Linked DNA regions of Leucothrix mucor DSM 2157. The protein of the gene in region 1 interacts with the protein of each later gene in a pairwise test. Links are inferred from orthologs where the notes say so. Each region holds a gene or a part of one and is shown on either strand. Other genes may lie near its edges.

Evidence for each region.
Region 2: the proteins of ndk (region 1) and LEUMU_RS24400 interact in binary tests that used the Escherichia coli proteins (3 or more experiments, as listed by UniProt). The link is inferred for Leucothrix mucor DSM 2157 from one-to-one orthologs.
Region 3: the proteins of ndk (region 1) and ung interact in binary tests that used the Escherichia coli proteins (3 or more experiments, as listed by UniProt). The link is inferred for Leucothrix mucor DSM 2157 from one-to-one orthologs.

Annotation. Positions count from the first base shown.
Region 1 is NZ_ATTE01000001.1:2,335,141-2,339,085, reverse strand. The notes cover bases 651-3,568. They hold ndk (nucleoside-diphosphate kinase), read right to left. Parts: upstream 2,367-3,568; coding sequence 1,935-2,366; downstream 651-1,934. Other genes in these bases: LEUMU_RS29300 (YceD family protein), read left to right, coding at 3,284-3,568; LEUMU_RS0110305 (Maf family protein), read right to left, coding at 2,503-3,090; rlmN (dual-specificity RNA methyltransferase RlmN), read right to left, coding at 812-1,924; pilW (type IV pilus biogenesis/stability protein PilW), read right to left, coding at 651-808. Outside these bases: more of pilW, read right to left, coding at 50-650; more of LEUMU_RS29300, read left to right, coding at 3,569-3,817; rpmF (50S ribosomal protein L32), read left to right, coding at 3,855-3,945. UniProt on the Escherichia coli protein: Major role in the synthesis of nucleoside triphosphates other than ATP. The ATP gamma phosphate is transferred to the NDP beta phosphate via a ping-pong mechanism, using a phosphorylated active-site intermediate.
Region 2 is NZ_ATTE01000001.1:723,470-727,449, forward strand. Bases 617-3,569 are described here. They hold LEUMU_RS24400 (5-formyltetrahydrofolate cyclo-ligase), read right to left. Parts: upstream 2,424-3,569; coding sequence 1,809-2,423; downstream 617-1,808. Other genes in these bases: mtaB (tRNA (N(6)-L-threonylcarbamoyladenosine(37)-C(2))-methylthiotransferase MtaB), read left to right, coding at 617-1,238; LEUMU_RS0103175 (hypothetical protein), read left to right, coding at 1,235-1,828; LEUMU_RS27740 (transglycosylase SLT domain-containing protein), read right to left, coding at 2,576-3,569. Also shown: more of mtaB, read left to right, coding at 1-616; more of LEUMU_RS27740, read right to left, coding at 3,570-3,980. UniProt on the Escherichia coli protein: Involved in the removal of 5-formyltetrahydrofolate.
Region 3 is NZ_ATTE01000001.1:1,530,831-1,534,573, reverse strand. What follows is about bases 710-3,425. They hold ung (uracil-DNA glycosylase), read right to left. Parts: upstream 2,550-3,425; coding sequence 1,869-2,549; downstream 710-1,868. Other genes in these bases: fusA (elongation factor G), read right to left, coding at 2,631-3,425; LEUMU_RS25015 (acyltransferase family protein), read right to left, coding at 710-1,795. Outside these bases: LEUMU_RS25020 (prolyl oligopeptidase family serine peptidase), read right to left, coding at 1-554; more of LEUMU_RS25015, read right to left, coding at 671-709; more of fusA, read right to left, coding at 3,426-3,743. UniProt on the Escherichia coli protein: Excises uracil residues from the DNA which can arise as a result of misincorporation of dUMP residues by DNA polymerase or due to deamination of cytosine.

The DNA.
Region 1 (3,945 bases):
AATACCTAATTCCATTTATATTGTTGCGCCAACCTCCGTGTTAACGTGGTCAGCCGCCAAATTCTGCGAATTCTTTACTGTTTGAGATGGTGCCTGCCAATTTATTTCGGCATCGTTCAGCACCAACCTGATCACCTAATTTTGTATTGATCTTGGCGCACAGGGATAGTGTTTCAGCTTCCTCACGATTCCGTTGATGATACCGTTGCAAAAAGGCTTGAGCGCGAGCGTAATCACCTTGATCGTATTTAAGTTTTGCCATTTGGTACAAGGCAGAGCCGAAGGTTGGCTTTGATTCCAGCGCCTTACGGAAGTACGCTTCCGCCTGACTGGTGTCACCTGAGCTTCTGATACAAATTCCCGCGTTAGTGTATGCGAATTCAGGCGTAGTATAAAGGGGATCATTAATTGCTGCCAGAAATTGTTTGCTTGCTTCCTGGTATCGTCCGACCTTGCAAAGGTGCGAGCCATAGTTGTTTAGTAGCTGCGGATCTTTGGGGGATAATTGCATGGCGCGGCGGAAGTGGACATCCGCTTTATCATCTGCACCCAGTCGCTGCTGCAGTATGGCGTAATAATGATGTGCGTCTGCTGAGTTGGGATCTTGTTCTAAAGCTTTCTGAAGCTTTTCGTTAGCAAGGTTGAGGCGACCTTTGCCGGTGTACTCTGCACCTAAGCGGGCATTATACGTGGCGGCAGAGTCTTTTTTTTCAACCGGTCGGGTGTCATTGCTGCTGCAGGCACCCAAGCTGGTGATCAATACGGTAAACAATGTGAGTTTTTTTATTATTGTTATTGTGGACTTCATTGGTTAGCTGGTCTCTTGTTCCATCTTGGCAAAGTGTATCGTGCGACGACTACGGTCATTTACCTGTCCGGCAAGTTGACCACAGGCAGCATCGATGTCATCACCGCGGGTCTTGCGGGTCATCACTACCATTCCGGCATTATTCAAAATCTCATAAAAGCGATGAATCCGGTTATTGGATGAACGCTTGTAGCGTGTTTCCGGGAACGGATTAAACGGAATGAGATTTACTTTAACGGAGAGTCCTTTCAGGGTTTGGATGAGTTCGCGCGCATGTTCATCAGAATCATTCACGCCATCCAACATCACATATTCCATGGTGATGTGTTCGCGGGCTGCTTTACCATCAAGAAAACGATGGCAGGCTGCAATTAAATCTTTGATAGGGTACTTTTTATTAACCGGTACCAGCTTGTCGCGCAGCTCATCATTAGGTGCATGTAGAGAAACGGCCAATGAGACATCAATACGCTCACGCATACGGTCCATTGCTGGGATTACACCGGAGGTGCTGAGAGTGACGCGACGCTTGCTCAAGCCGTAGGCATTGTCATCTAACATTAGCGACATGGCATCGATCACGTTTTCAAAGTTGAGCAGTGGCTCACCCATGCCCATCATCACGACGTTACTGACGACGCGATTACCCAGTGGGTCGGGTTGCAGGGTCTTCTTAGCAATCCACAACTGGCCAATGATTTCACCAACGGTAAGATTACGGCTGAAGCCTTGGCGGGCAGTGGAGCAAAAAGTGCAGTCTAGTGCGCAACCGACTTGCGAAGAAACACAGAGCGTGCCTCGATCACTTTCGGGAATGAACACCATTTCAATACAATTGCCATCTGCCAGACGGAGTACCCACTTGTGGGTGCCGTCGGCAGAGGCTTTGTCCAGCACAACTTCAGGCAAACGAATCTCGGCGATTTCCGCCAGATTCGCCCGCATAGCTTTGCTGATATTCGTCATTTGATCGAGCGACTCAGCTTGATGCTGATGCAGCCATTTGATCAATTGCGTGGCGCGAAAAGGCTTCTCACCGCGTTCCTGTAAGAAAGCTTTCATTTTCTCACTACTCATATCGAGTAGATTAATTTTTTTCGCACCCGCTTGACTCATTTTTTTAACCTTAACGTAGGCGTGGGCAGACTTCGTCCGCGCCAAAGAAGAAATCCATCTCTATTTTAGCATTCTCTGCACTGTCTGAACCATGAACAGCATTTTCGTCGATGCTTGACGCGAAATCTGCACGGATAGTGCCAGCATCAGCATCAGCTGGGTTAGTTGCACCCATTAGCTCACGGTTTTTAGCAACAGCGTTCTCGCCTTCCAGAACTTGAATCATAACAGGACCAGAAGTCATGAAAGAGACCAAATCTTTAAAGAAAGGGCGCTCGCTGTGTACAGCGTAAAAGCCTTCAGCGTCAGCTTGGCTCAGTTGCTTCATTTTAGCGGCAACAACAGTCAGGCCAGCTGCTTCAAAGCGAGCATAGATTTGACCGATTACATTTTTTGCTACTGCATCAGGCTTGATGATTGAGATAGTACGTTCGATAGCCACAAGAGACTCCAAATTGATATAAAATGTTAAAATCCAAATACTTCAGTGCCCAGAGGGCAATTGGGGCGCTATTGTACTGTCCAGTGCCGGAGGCGTAAACACAATAATTTTATAGTTTGTAGCTTTTCGCGACTAATTACGGGAGTTTAATCTCATAACTGCGCAACATTTCACAAAGCCGTATTAATGGCAGGCCGATCAGTGCTGTTGGGTCATCACCATGCATGCGTTTAAATAAAGTAATCCCTAAACCTTCCGATTTAAAACTACCCGCACAGTTATAAGGCTTCTCTTTAATTAAGTAACGCTCTATCTCTGTCTGATTCAACTCGCGAAAGTTCACAAAGTAGGGGACTTGATCTAATTGGTAGTCACCCGTTTCACTATCCATGACGCAAAGGCCGGTTAAGAAGCTGACTTGCTGTCCCGAGCTTTCCTGTAGTTGTTGAATGGCAACATCATGATGCCCCGGTTTGCCGTTAATCTTACCCGCTACAACGCTGCATTGATCAGAAGCGATGATTAACGCGTGTTTATGGCGATGAGCAACCGCTTGAGCTTTTTCCAGAGATAGTCTTTTTACATAGTCTTCAGGTGATTCACCTAATAACTGACTCTCGTCGATATCGGGTGAGTCTGTTTCAAACGGCAAATCTAAGCGACTAAGCAGTTCTTTACGAAAGACTGAGCTGGAAGCCAGAATAATAGGGTGTTTATGTTTCATAGTAGGGAGACATCTTAATTAATGGGTATCGTCGTCATCGATCGGGCATAAATGCATGGCAGAATCATACATATAATAATGGGTGCCTGATTGGATCATTTCCGGACTGCTTTCCACTGAGAGCGACCTTGTGGTTAAAATCCGAGAATAATGCTTTACATAGGTAGTGAGAAATTCCTATAATCCCGCGCTTATGTCAACTAGGTTACCTATAGAAGTAAATCCCTATCGTTTAGTCGAGCAAGCTAGAGAGCTCGATGGTGCGTTAGAGATTAAGAGCTTCACACGAATTTCTGATCTGCTCGCGGATGACAGTGGAACTGTATCTGTGAGTTTGTCATTTTATAGGAATGAATCCGGTTTGCCGGCGATTCGCGGGCAGGCAAGTGGTGAGTTAACATTAGTGTGCCAGCGATGCATGGAGCCGATGAGTATGCCTATTGATCAGCCAATTGATTTGGTTTTGGTTAGTAGCGACGAAGACGCTCAGCGCCTGCAGGCAGGCTATGAAACTTATCTAGTTGAAGACAGTCGGATCTCCATTCAGGATTTCATCGAAGATGAAGTGTTGTTGGGGATTCCCCAGTTGGTGATGCATGATCAGTGCGAGCCTTTCCGGCCATTGATTGAAGCGTCGCCTGAAACCGTATCGCAGGCACTGGAAGAGGCAAAAGAAAATCCTTTTGCGGTGCTGCAAAACCTTAAGAACCCAGGCAATCAGTCCTAAGCACCACTAGGCGCTTGCTTATTTGGAGTAACAAACCATGGCAGTACAGAAAAGTAAAAAATCACGTTCCAGACGTGGCATGCGTCGTTCACACGATGCCCTGACCGCAGCAACATTGTCTGTGGATC
Region 2 (3,980 bases), 1.6 Mb from region 1 along the record:
TGGAGCAATGGTCACATGCATTTCGTGCTGAAGGGCACTCGATGGTTACCGATCATCAGGATGCTGATGTGGTTGTCGTTAATACCTGTGCAGTTACTGCTGATGCTGGAAAAAAATCGCGCAAACTGATGAATCGCTTATACCGCGAAAATCCGGAATCAAAGCTAGTAGTCAGTGGCTGCTATGCGACTTTGGAAGCGGATAAGGTTGCAGATCATTTGGGTGTTGACTTGGTAGTGCCAAACCCTCAGAAAGATCAGCTGCCGCAAATGGTTATGGACAAATTTGAAGCCAATACCATGCCATTAATTGCGATGGAGCCTGGTGAAAGTAATTTATTTCAACGTGGTCGCCAGCGTGCTTTCATTAAAATTCAGGATGGCTGTCGTTATCGTTGTACTTTTTGCATCGTTACCGTGGCTCGTGGTGATGAGCGTAGTCGTACAATTGCGGATATTTTGGATGAAGTTCAGCGATTGCAGACTCAAGGTATTAATGAGATCGTACTGACCGGTGTGCATGTTGGTGGTTACGGCAGTGATTTAGATACTTCTTTGTTTGATTTGGTTAAAGCCATTTTGAGTGAGACTGATATTCAACGCATTCGTTTTGCATCGGTTGAGCCTTGGGATTTACCCGATGAGTTTTTTGGCTTGTTTGAAGACCCACGCTTGATGCCACATATGCACCTTCCATTACAAAGTGGTTCTGATACTGTTTTACGACGCATGTCACGCCGCTGTAAGACTGACTCATTCCGCCATTTGGTAGAGCAAGCTCGCCAAAGTGTTCCAGGTTTTAATGTCACTAGCGACATCATTGTAGGCTTCCCCGGCGAAACTGAAGCTGAGTGGCAGCAAACTATGGAATATGTGGAATCCGTTGGTTTTGGTCATTTGCATATTTTCTCTTATTCGCCGCGAGAAGGCACCAAAGCTTCACGTCTACCTAATCCGGTTGATGAGTTAATTAAGAAAGAGCGTAGTCTAGAAATGCACGCGTTGGCTGAGCGTCTTAAACAGGATTTCGCCATGCAGCATGTCGGTCAGACAGTTCCAGTGTTATGGGAGCGTCAAAAGTTGCAGGGTACGACGGCGATCTACGCAGGCTACACGCCTAACTTTATGAAAGTTGAAACTTCTGTCACTAACGCGGTCTTACTAGAGAACCGCATCGTTAATACTCAATTGATTGGGTATGACGAGCAAAACCAAACGCTGACAGGTAAGGTAGGATGAAAATAAAGAACTGGGGATGGATATTAGCAAGCTTGCTGTTTGCGGCTGTGCTGAGTGGCTGTAATAGCAAGGAACAAACCCCGGAAGCTGTTGCTGGTGAGTTCTGGCAAGCAGTAATCGATCAGGATATGGAGAAAGCCAAGTCTTTAGCCAGCTGGGATACGGTGGATTACCTCAAATATATTCGGTCAGGGCAATTAAAGCCTGAGCGCTATGAGTTGGGTGAGGTAATGAAGGGCGAGAAAAGTGCCTCGATTGATACTTTCTTATATTCTCAAAAGCTGGGTCAAACCAGCGTTAAGATCCCCGGTAAAACAGTTCTGATTAGTACCGAGCATGGTTGGCGGGTCGATCTTGCCGAGACTATCGGTAGTACGGTACAAGAAACCATGGGAACTGTTTTCGATCAGCTGAATAATCTGATGCAGCAAGGTATTCAAGGTTTAGATAAGCAATTATCCGAATCTCTCAATGAAGTAGAGAAAGCCTTACAGCAAGGCGCAGAAGAGCTACGTAATGAACTCTCCAAGCCACCGTTTAATACTCAGCCATCACAACCCGCCATTCCACCTAATAGCCAGCGGATTTAATTCGCAAGAAGCTGCTTTGTGTCGCAATCGCCTCAGCCGGGACATCCCATGGCTGGGGCGTTTGTGTTTCTATCATTTGGAAGTCATAAGCAAATGCGATGAGCTGGGGCAGTTGCGGTGCATTGTCTTGATGTTTGAATGCAAAAGTTCGATCGTAATAGCCACCACCCATACCGATGCGATTTCCTAATGGATCAATCGCTACTAATGGCATGATCACAGCATCCAGCTTTGTAGCATCTTCCAATATTTCCGTCTGGCTTAAATCCGGCTCCAAAATCCCAAAGCGATTAATGATCATGGCTGAATCAGGTTTGTAGGCCGCAAACGTCAGTTTCGCCTGTTTATCTTCCGGTAAAATAGGCACATAAAAAGTTCTATCGGGATGGTTTTTCGCTAGCTGAGCTTGCAGGGTAGTGGGGTCTGCTTCGCCACGGATCGGCAGGTAAAAAGCAATATGCTGCGCTGATTCCAGACAACCGCTATCCAAAATATTTTGGCAAATCTGTGCTGAGAAACTCGTTTGGTCTTCAACACTTAAGGCAGCCCGCTGCGCACAGACCTGGTGACGAATACGTTGCTGATTTTCCTGCATAGTGATCACTCCGATAAGCTAAGACGCTAGGTTCAAAGTGTGATAATGCGATAGCTGTTTTGCAGATTCCAACAATAAAAACGACCCCATACCAGAGCTGCTGGCAGGGGTCGTATTATTCAAGCATAAGCCTTGAGATTAGCGACTAATTATCAGATCACTTTCAGACGTGCGCCAGCATTGATGCGGCTTGAGCGTAGGCCATTCAAACGCTTCAACTTGTTTACTGTCATACCGTGGCGCATGGCAATCTTATAGATCGTCTCGCCGCGCTTAACCCGATAAGTTCTCGCCTTACTGCGCTTTTTGCTATAACGCTTAGTGCGTTTCTTGCTAGCTTTTGCAACACGAGTTCGTGAAATACTCACTGGTCTTTCAGCAGGCAATTGATGAATAACGTGCGCTAAACGACCCGCTTGGTTGCGAGGCAATAAAATCCGCTTACTAACCCGTGGTGTGGTAACACCTTTCAGGAAGTTAGGGTTTAAGTCAGTCAGGGTATCGGCCTGAAGACCCGCATGCATCGCTGCTTTACGCAGATTTACTGGCTTGTTGACGTGAATCTCGACCAGTTTCGGCATGTTTGGTGTTTTGTTCAAACGGAAACCATAAGACGCAGGGCGAGCAATGATCTCTTTATAGGCCAACAAACGTGGGACATATTCACGAGTCTCGCGTGGTAGCTTGATGCTCCAGTAGTCCGTTTTGCGGCCACGAGCACGATTGTATTTAATGGCGCGTGAAACTCGACCTTCACCGGCATTGTAAGCCGCGAGTGCCAGGAACCAATCACCATTAAATTGGCGGTGCAATTTCTGTAAATAATCCAAAGCAGCACGGGTCGACTCTAGCGTATCCATCCGACCATCAAAGCCTTTGTTTTGCTTAAGTCCGTACATGCGACCTGTTGACGGAATAAACTGCCACATTCCGGCAGCACCGGCGTGAGAGTAAGCCGTATTTACATAGGCGCTTTCTACAAATGGCAATAAAGCCAGTTCAGTTGGCATGCCGCGACGTTTTAATTCAGTCACTACAATGTGCAGATAGCCCGTTGCGCGGTTGGCAATACGCTGCAAACGCTCAGGCTTCTGGCCATAAACGCGTGCAAAATGTTGTACTACGCGGCGATTTCCATGGTTGCCCATGCCGTAACCATTTTTAACGTGGTCCCACATGTCTTCACCAGGTACATCGAACATGTTCGAGCTTGCAACTTGTGGTTGGTTTTTACTTGGCGCTGCGCGTGCAGGAGTCGGGCGCTGAACTTGTTTTGGAGCTGGGGCTTGATAAGCCTGTTGAACCGGATCTGGTGCCATGCCTGCTAATTGCAGCAATACTTGACGGTAAGCCGGATCATCTAAAATTGACTGATTACTCGCAACCCGATAAGTTTGTGGCTGCGCTTTTTTAGGTGCACGATATACTTTACGCGCTGCTTGTGGGGCAGGGTAGCTAAGCGTTTTTGGTCGTGCTGCAGGACGGGCTTGAGGGCGTGCTGCTGGCTGGTTTAATAAAACCTGTGCCGCATAAAGCAGGTCAACATCACCGTTTGAT
Region 3 (3,743 bases), 800 kb from region 1 along the record:
CCAATGAGTAAGTGGTCAGCGTCTAGCCAAGTGGCTGAGCCTTTGGACTCTTGGGTAACAAAGCCATCCTTCACAAAGCACTTGTTGGCGACATCAAATTCGCGGATCTGCTTGGCATCTTTACCGCCATCTGACAGGCTCACTAAGCATTTAGAATCGTCCGTGCTGAGCGTGTTGTTACCGGCGTAAACCCAGTTTTTACCTTCGGCTTCCGCCAGTGCATCGAAGTCGAGAATGGTTTCCCACTCTGGCGTATCGCTTAAATAGCTTTGCAGTGTAGTCGCTCGCCAGATGCCTCGCACATGGGTTTCATCTTGCCAGAAGTTATGCATTCTGCCATGGCGATAGGCCGCAAACGGGATCTTCTCTTTGGAGTTTAGAATCTCCAGCGCCTGGGCTTGCAGGGTATTGAAGCGATGGTCGGATTCCAGCCGCTCGGTCGATACATCATTCCACTCACGCACTTTGCTGAGTGCCTTATCGCCCAGTACTTCTTCGAGATATAGGTGGGATTCCAGATTAGGAGTGGTGTCCGGCGTCGTTATTGTTGTCATGGAACGCAATGCCTCTGAATGAAAGAATCCGTATCATTCCTGAAGCACCAGTAAGTGGCAAGGGATCTGGGTGACCATTTGGTAATTAATAAAGCAGTCACCCAGAAAATTCCTTGTTAAGCAAAGCGAGCGCTAAAGCCCTCACCCACAATCAGCACACCACCAATCGCAATGAGCAGCACGCTACAGCCAAAAGCAATCCACAGCACTTGTGCACGGCTTAGGAAGTTGCGATTACGGAATGGCTTTTCTACCCATCGCCAGCTGAGGTAGGCCAGTACAAAAGACAACACGCTCAGCCCGAGTAACGTAGTCACTGGCAACTCTTGCATATCGTTCAGGCGCGCATACACAAACAGTGGCTGATGCCAAAGGTACGCACTGTAAGAGATCAGCCCGATACCAACCAGCAGCGGGAATGACAGCAGCTTGCCCACCAACGTGTGCTTATCCGCACACAGAATAATCAATGCCGTACCCAGCACCGGGACTAAGGCATACAGGCTTGGAAATGGAATGGTTTTATCGAAAATGGTGATCGAGTACAGCAGCATTAATAAACCCGCGCCGCTGCCCACTTGCTTGAGTGTGGTGTTGTTTAACTGGCTATGCTGCAAGTAAAAAGCGCAGAACACACCCGCCATTAACTCCCAAGCGCGCGATGGAATTAAGAAGAAATTGGCTTCCGGCGCATTACGCCATGCCCATTCACTAAATAGCAAACTGGCGATACCCACTATCACTAATACGGCTAAGCGCTTGGCTTTAAACCAGGCAATACTCCAGATCATAAACAGCGGGAAGACTAAGTAGAACTGTTCCTCAACCGCCAAGCTCCAAGTATGTAGCAGAGGAAGGTATTCAGAGGTTTGAGCGAAGTAATCACTCTGCATCCAAAATAGAAAGTTGGAGGCGAACAGTCCCACGGCGGCGAGGCTTTGCCCGTAATCGACCAGCTCTTCCGGCAGTAGTAGCTGCCATGCGCCAATAATACTGAGTAGCATCACTAGCATGAGTGCAGGAAGAATACGCCGCACTCGTCGCTCGTAAAAGCCTGCCAGCGTAAAACTGTCCTTGGCTTGCTCGTTTAAAATAATGGAGGTAATCAGATAGCCACTGATTACAAAGAAAATATCGACTCCCACAAAGCCACCACCAAAACCGGCAATGCCCGCATGAAACAGCACAACGGGAATCACCGCTACTGCCCTGAGTCCGTCAATTTCTGCCCGATATTGCATCGCTTACCTAATCCTTGGCGTTGGCCTTATTTTTAATGGCGGCTGATGGCTATGTTCCCCTATAGAAGGTCGCTTACAGCTGCCAGTTTATGGGTGTTTTACCATGCTGTTGCAGGTAGTCATTCGTCTTTGAAAACGGTTTGCTGCCCCAAAATCCGCGATAAGCCGCTAATGGCGAGGGGTGAGCGCTTTTAATGACACAATGCTTATCGGCATCAATAAAGGCGGCTTTCTTTTGTGCGTAGCTACCCCAGAGGATAAATACCACTGATTCGGCTTGTTCATTTATTGCACGAATGATCGCATCCGTAAAGCCTTCCCAGCCCTTCCCTTGGTGCGAATTGGCATTGCCTGCTTCAACAGTCAGAACAGCATTTAATAAAAACACGCCCTGCTCAGCCCACGGCTGCAGATACGCGGCGTGTGTATTATTGATACCTAAATCGTCAATTAGTTCTTTATTAATATTTTGCAGCGACTTAGGTAAGGGTTTGACTTCCGGCATTGCCGAAAAACATAAGCCATGAGCATGGCCGGGGGTTGGGTATGGGTCTTGCCCTAAGATCACGACTTTGACCTGATCAAACGGCGTGCTGTTCAGCGCATTAAACCATAATGAACTGTGCGGCAGAATTGTCTTGTGGGCGGCTTTTTCTTGCGCCAAAAAAGTTTTGAGTTGTTGCATGTATGGCTGATCAAATTCGGATTTAATCACCGCTAACCAGCTCGGATGCAGGTCTACTGTTGTATTCATAAGCTTTTCTCCTAACCCCAAAACCAAAAGCGGCCGGAATAAATCCGGCCGCCTTTGTCTAACTCAAACGTTTAGCCGCTATTACTTAGCTGCTTCGCGCTCTTTAGTCTCTTTGATTACTGCTTCAGAAACGTTCTTAGGACATGGTGAGTAGTGCGCGAACTCCATAGAGAACTGACCACGACCAGAAGTCATAGTACGCAAGTCACCGATGTAACCAAACATTTCGCTCAATGGGACTTCCGCTTTAATACGAACACCCGTTGGGCCAGATTCCTGAGACTTGATCATGCCGCGACGACGGTTAAGGTCACCGATAACATCACCAACGTGATCTTCAGGAGTAAACACGTCAACTGCCATGATTGGCTCGATCAACTGAGGACCAGCCTTAGGGATCGATTGACGGTATGCGCCTTTAGCAGCAATTTCAAACGCTAGTGCAGAGGAGTCAACCGCGTGGAAAGCACCATCGATTAGCGTTACTTTAACGTCTAAGCATGGGAATCCAGCAAGCACACCTTTAACCATGCTTGTTTTGAAACCTTTCTCAACAGCAGGCCAGAATTCGCGAGGAACGTTACCACCGGTAACCTTAGACTCGAATGCGAAACCTTCGCCTGGCTCGTTTGGCTCGATGATGTAGTCGATCTTACCGAACTGTCCAGAACCACCAGACTGCTTCTTGTGCGTGTAGCTGTCTTCACAAGACTGAGTAATTGTTTCGCGGTATGCAACCTGAGGCTTACCAACAACAACGTCAACACCGTGAGTACGCTTCATGATGTCAATCTTAATGTCCAGGTGAAGCTCACCCATTCCTTTAAGGATTGTCTCACCAGAATCTTCGTCAGTCTCAACCTGGAACGTAGGATCTTCAGCAACCATCTTACCGATTGCGATACCCATCTTCTCAGCACCGGCTTTATCTTTAGGCGCTACTGCGATAGAGATAACTGGCTCTGGGAACACCATTGGCTCAAGTGTTGCTGGGAACTTAGGATCACATAAGGTGTGACCAGTCTGAACGTTCTTCATACCCAAGACAGCAACGATGTCACCAGCTTGTGCAGAGTCTAGCTCGATACGATCATCCGCTGACATCTCAACGATACGACCGATACGCTCAGTCTTACCAGTGAAGCTGTTCAGGATAGTCTGACCCTTTTCAAGACGGCCAGAGTAAATACGGAT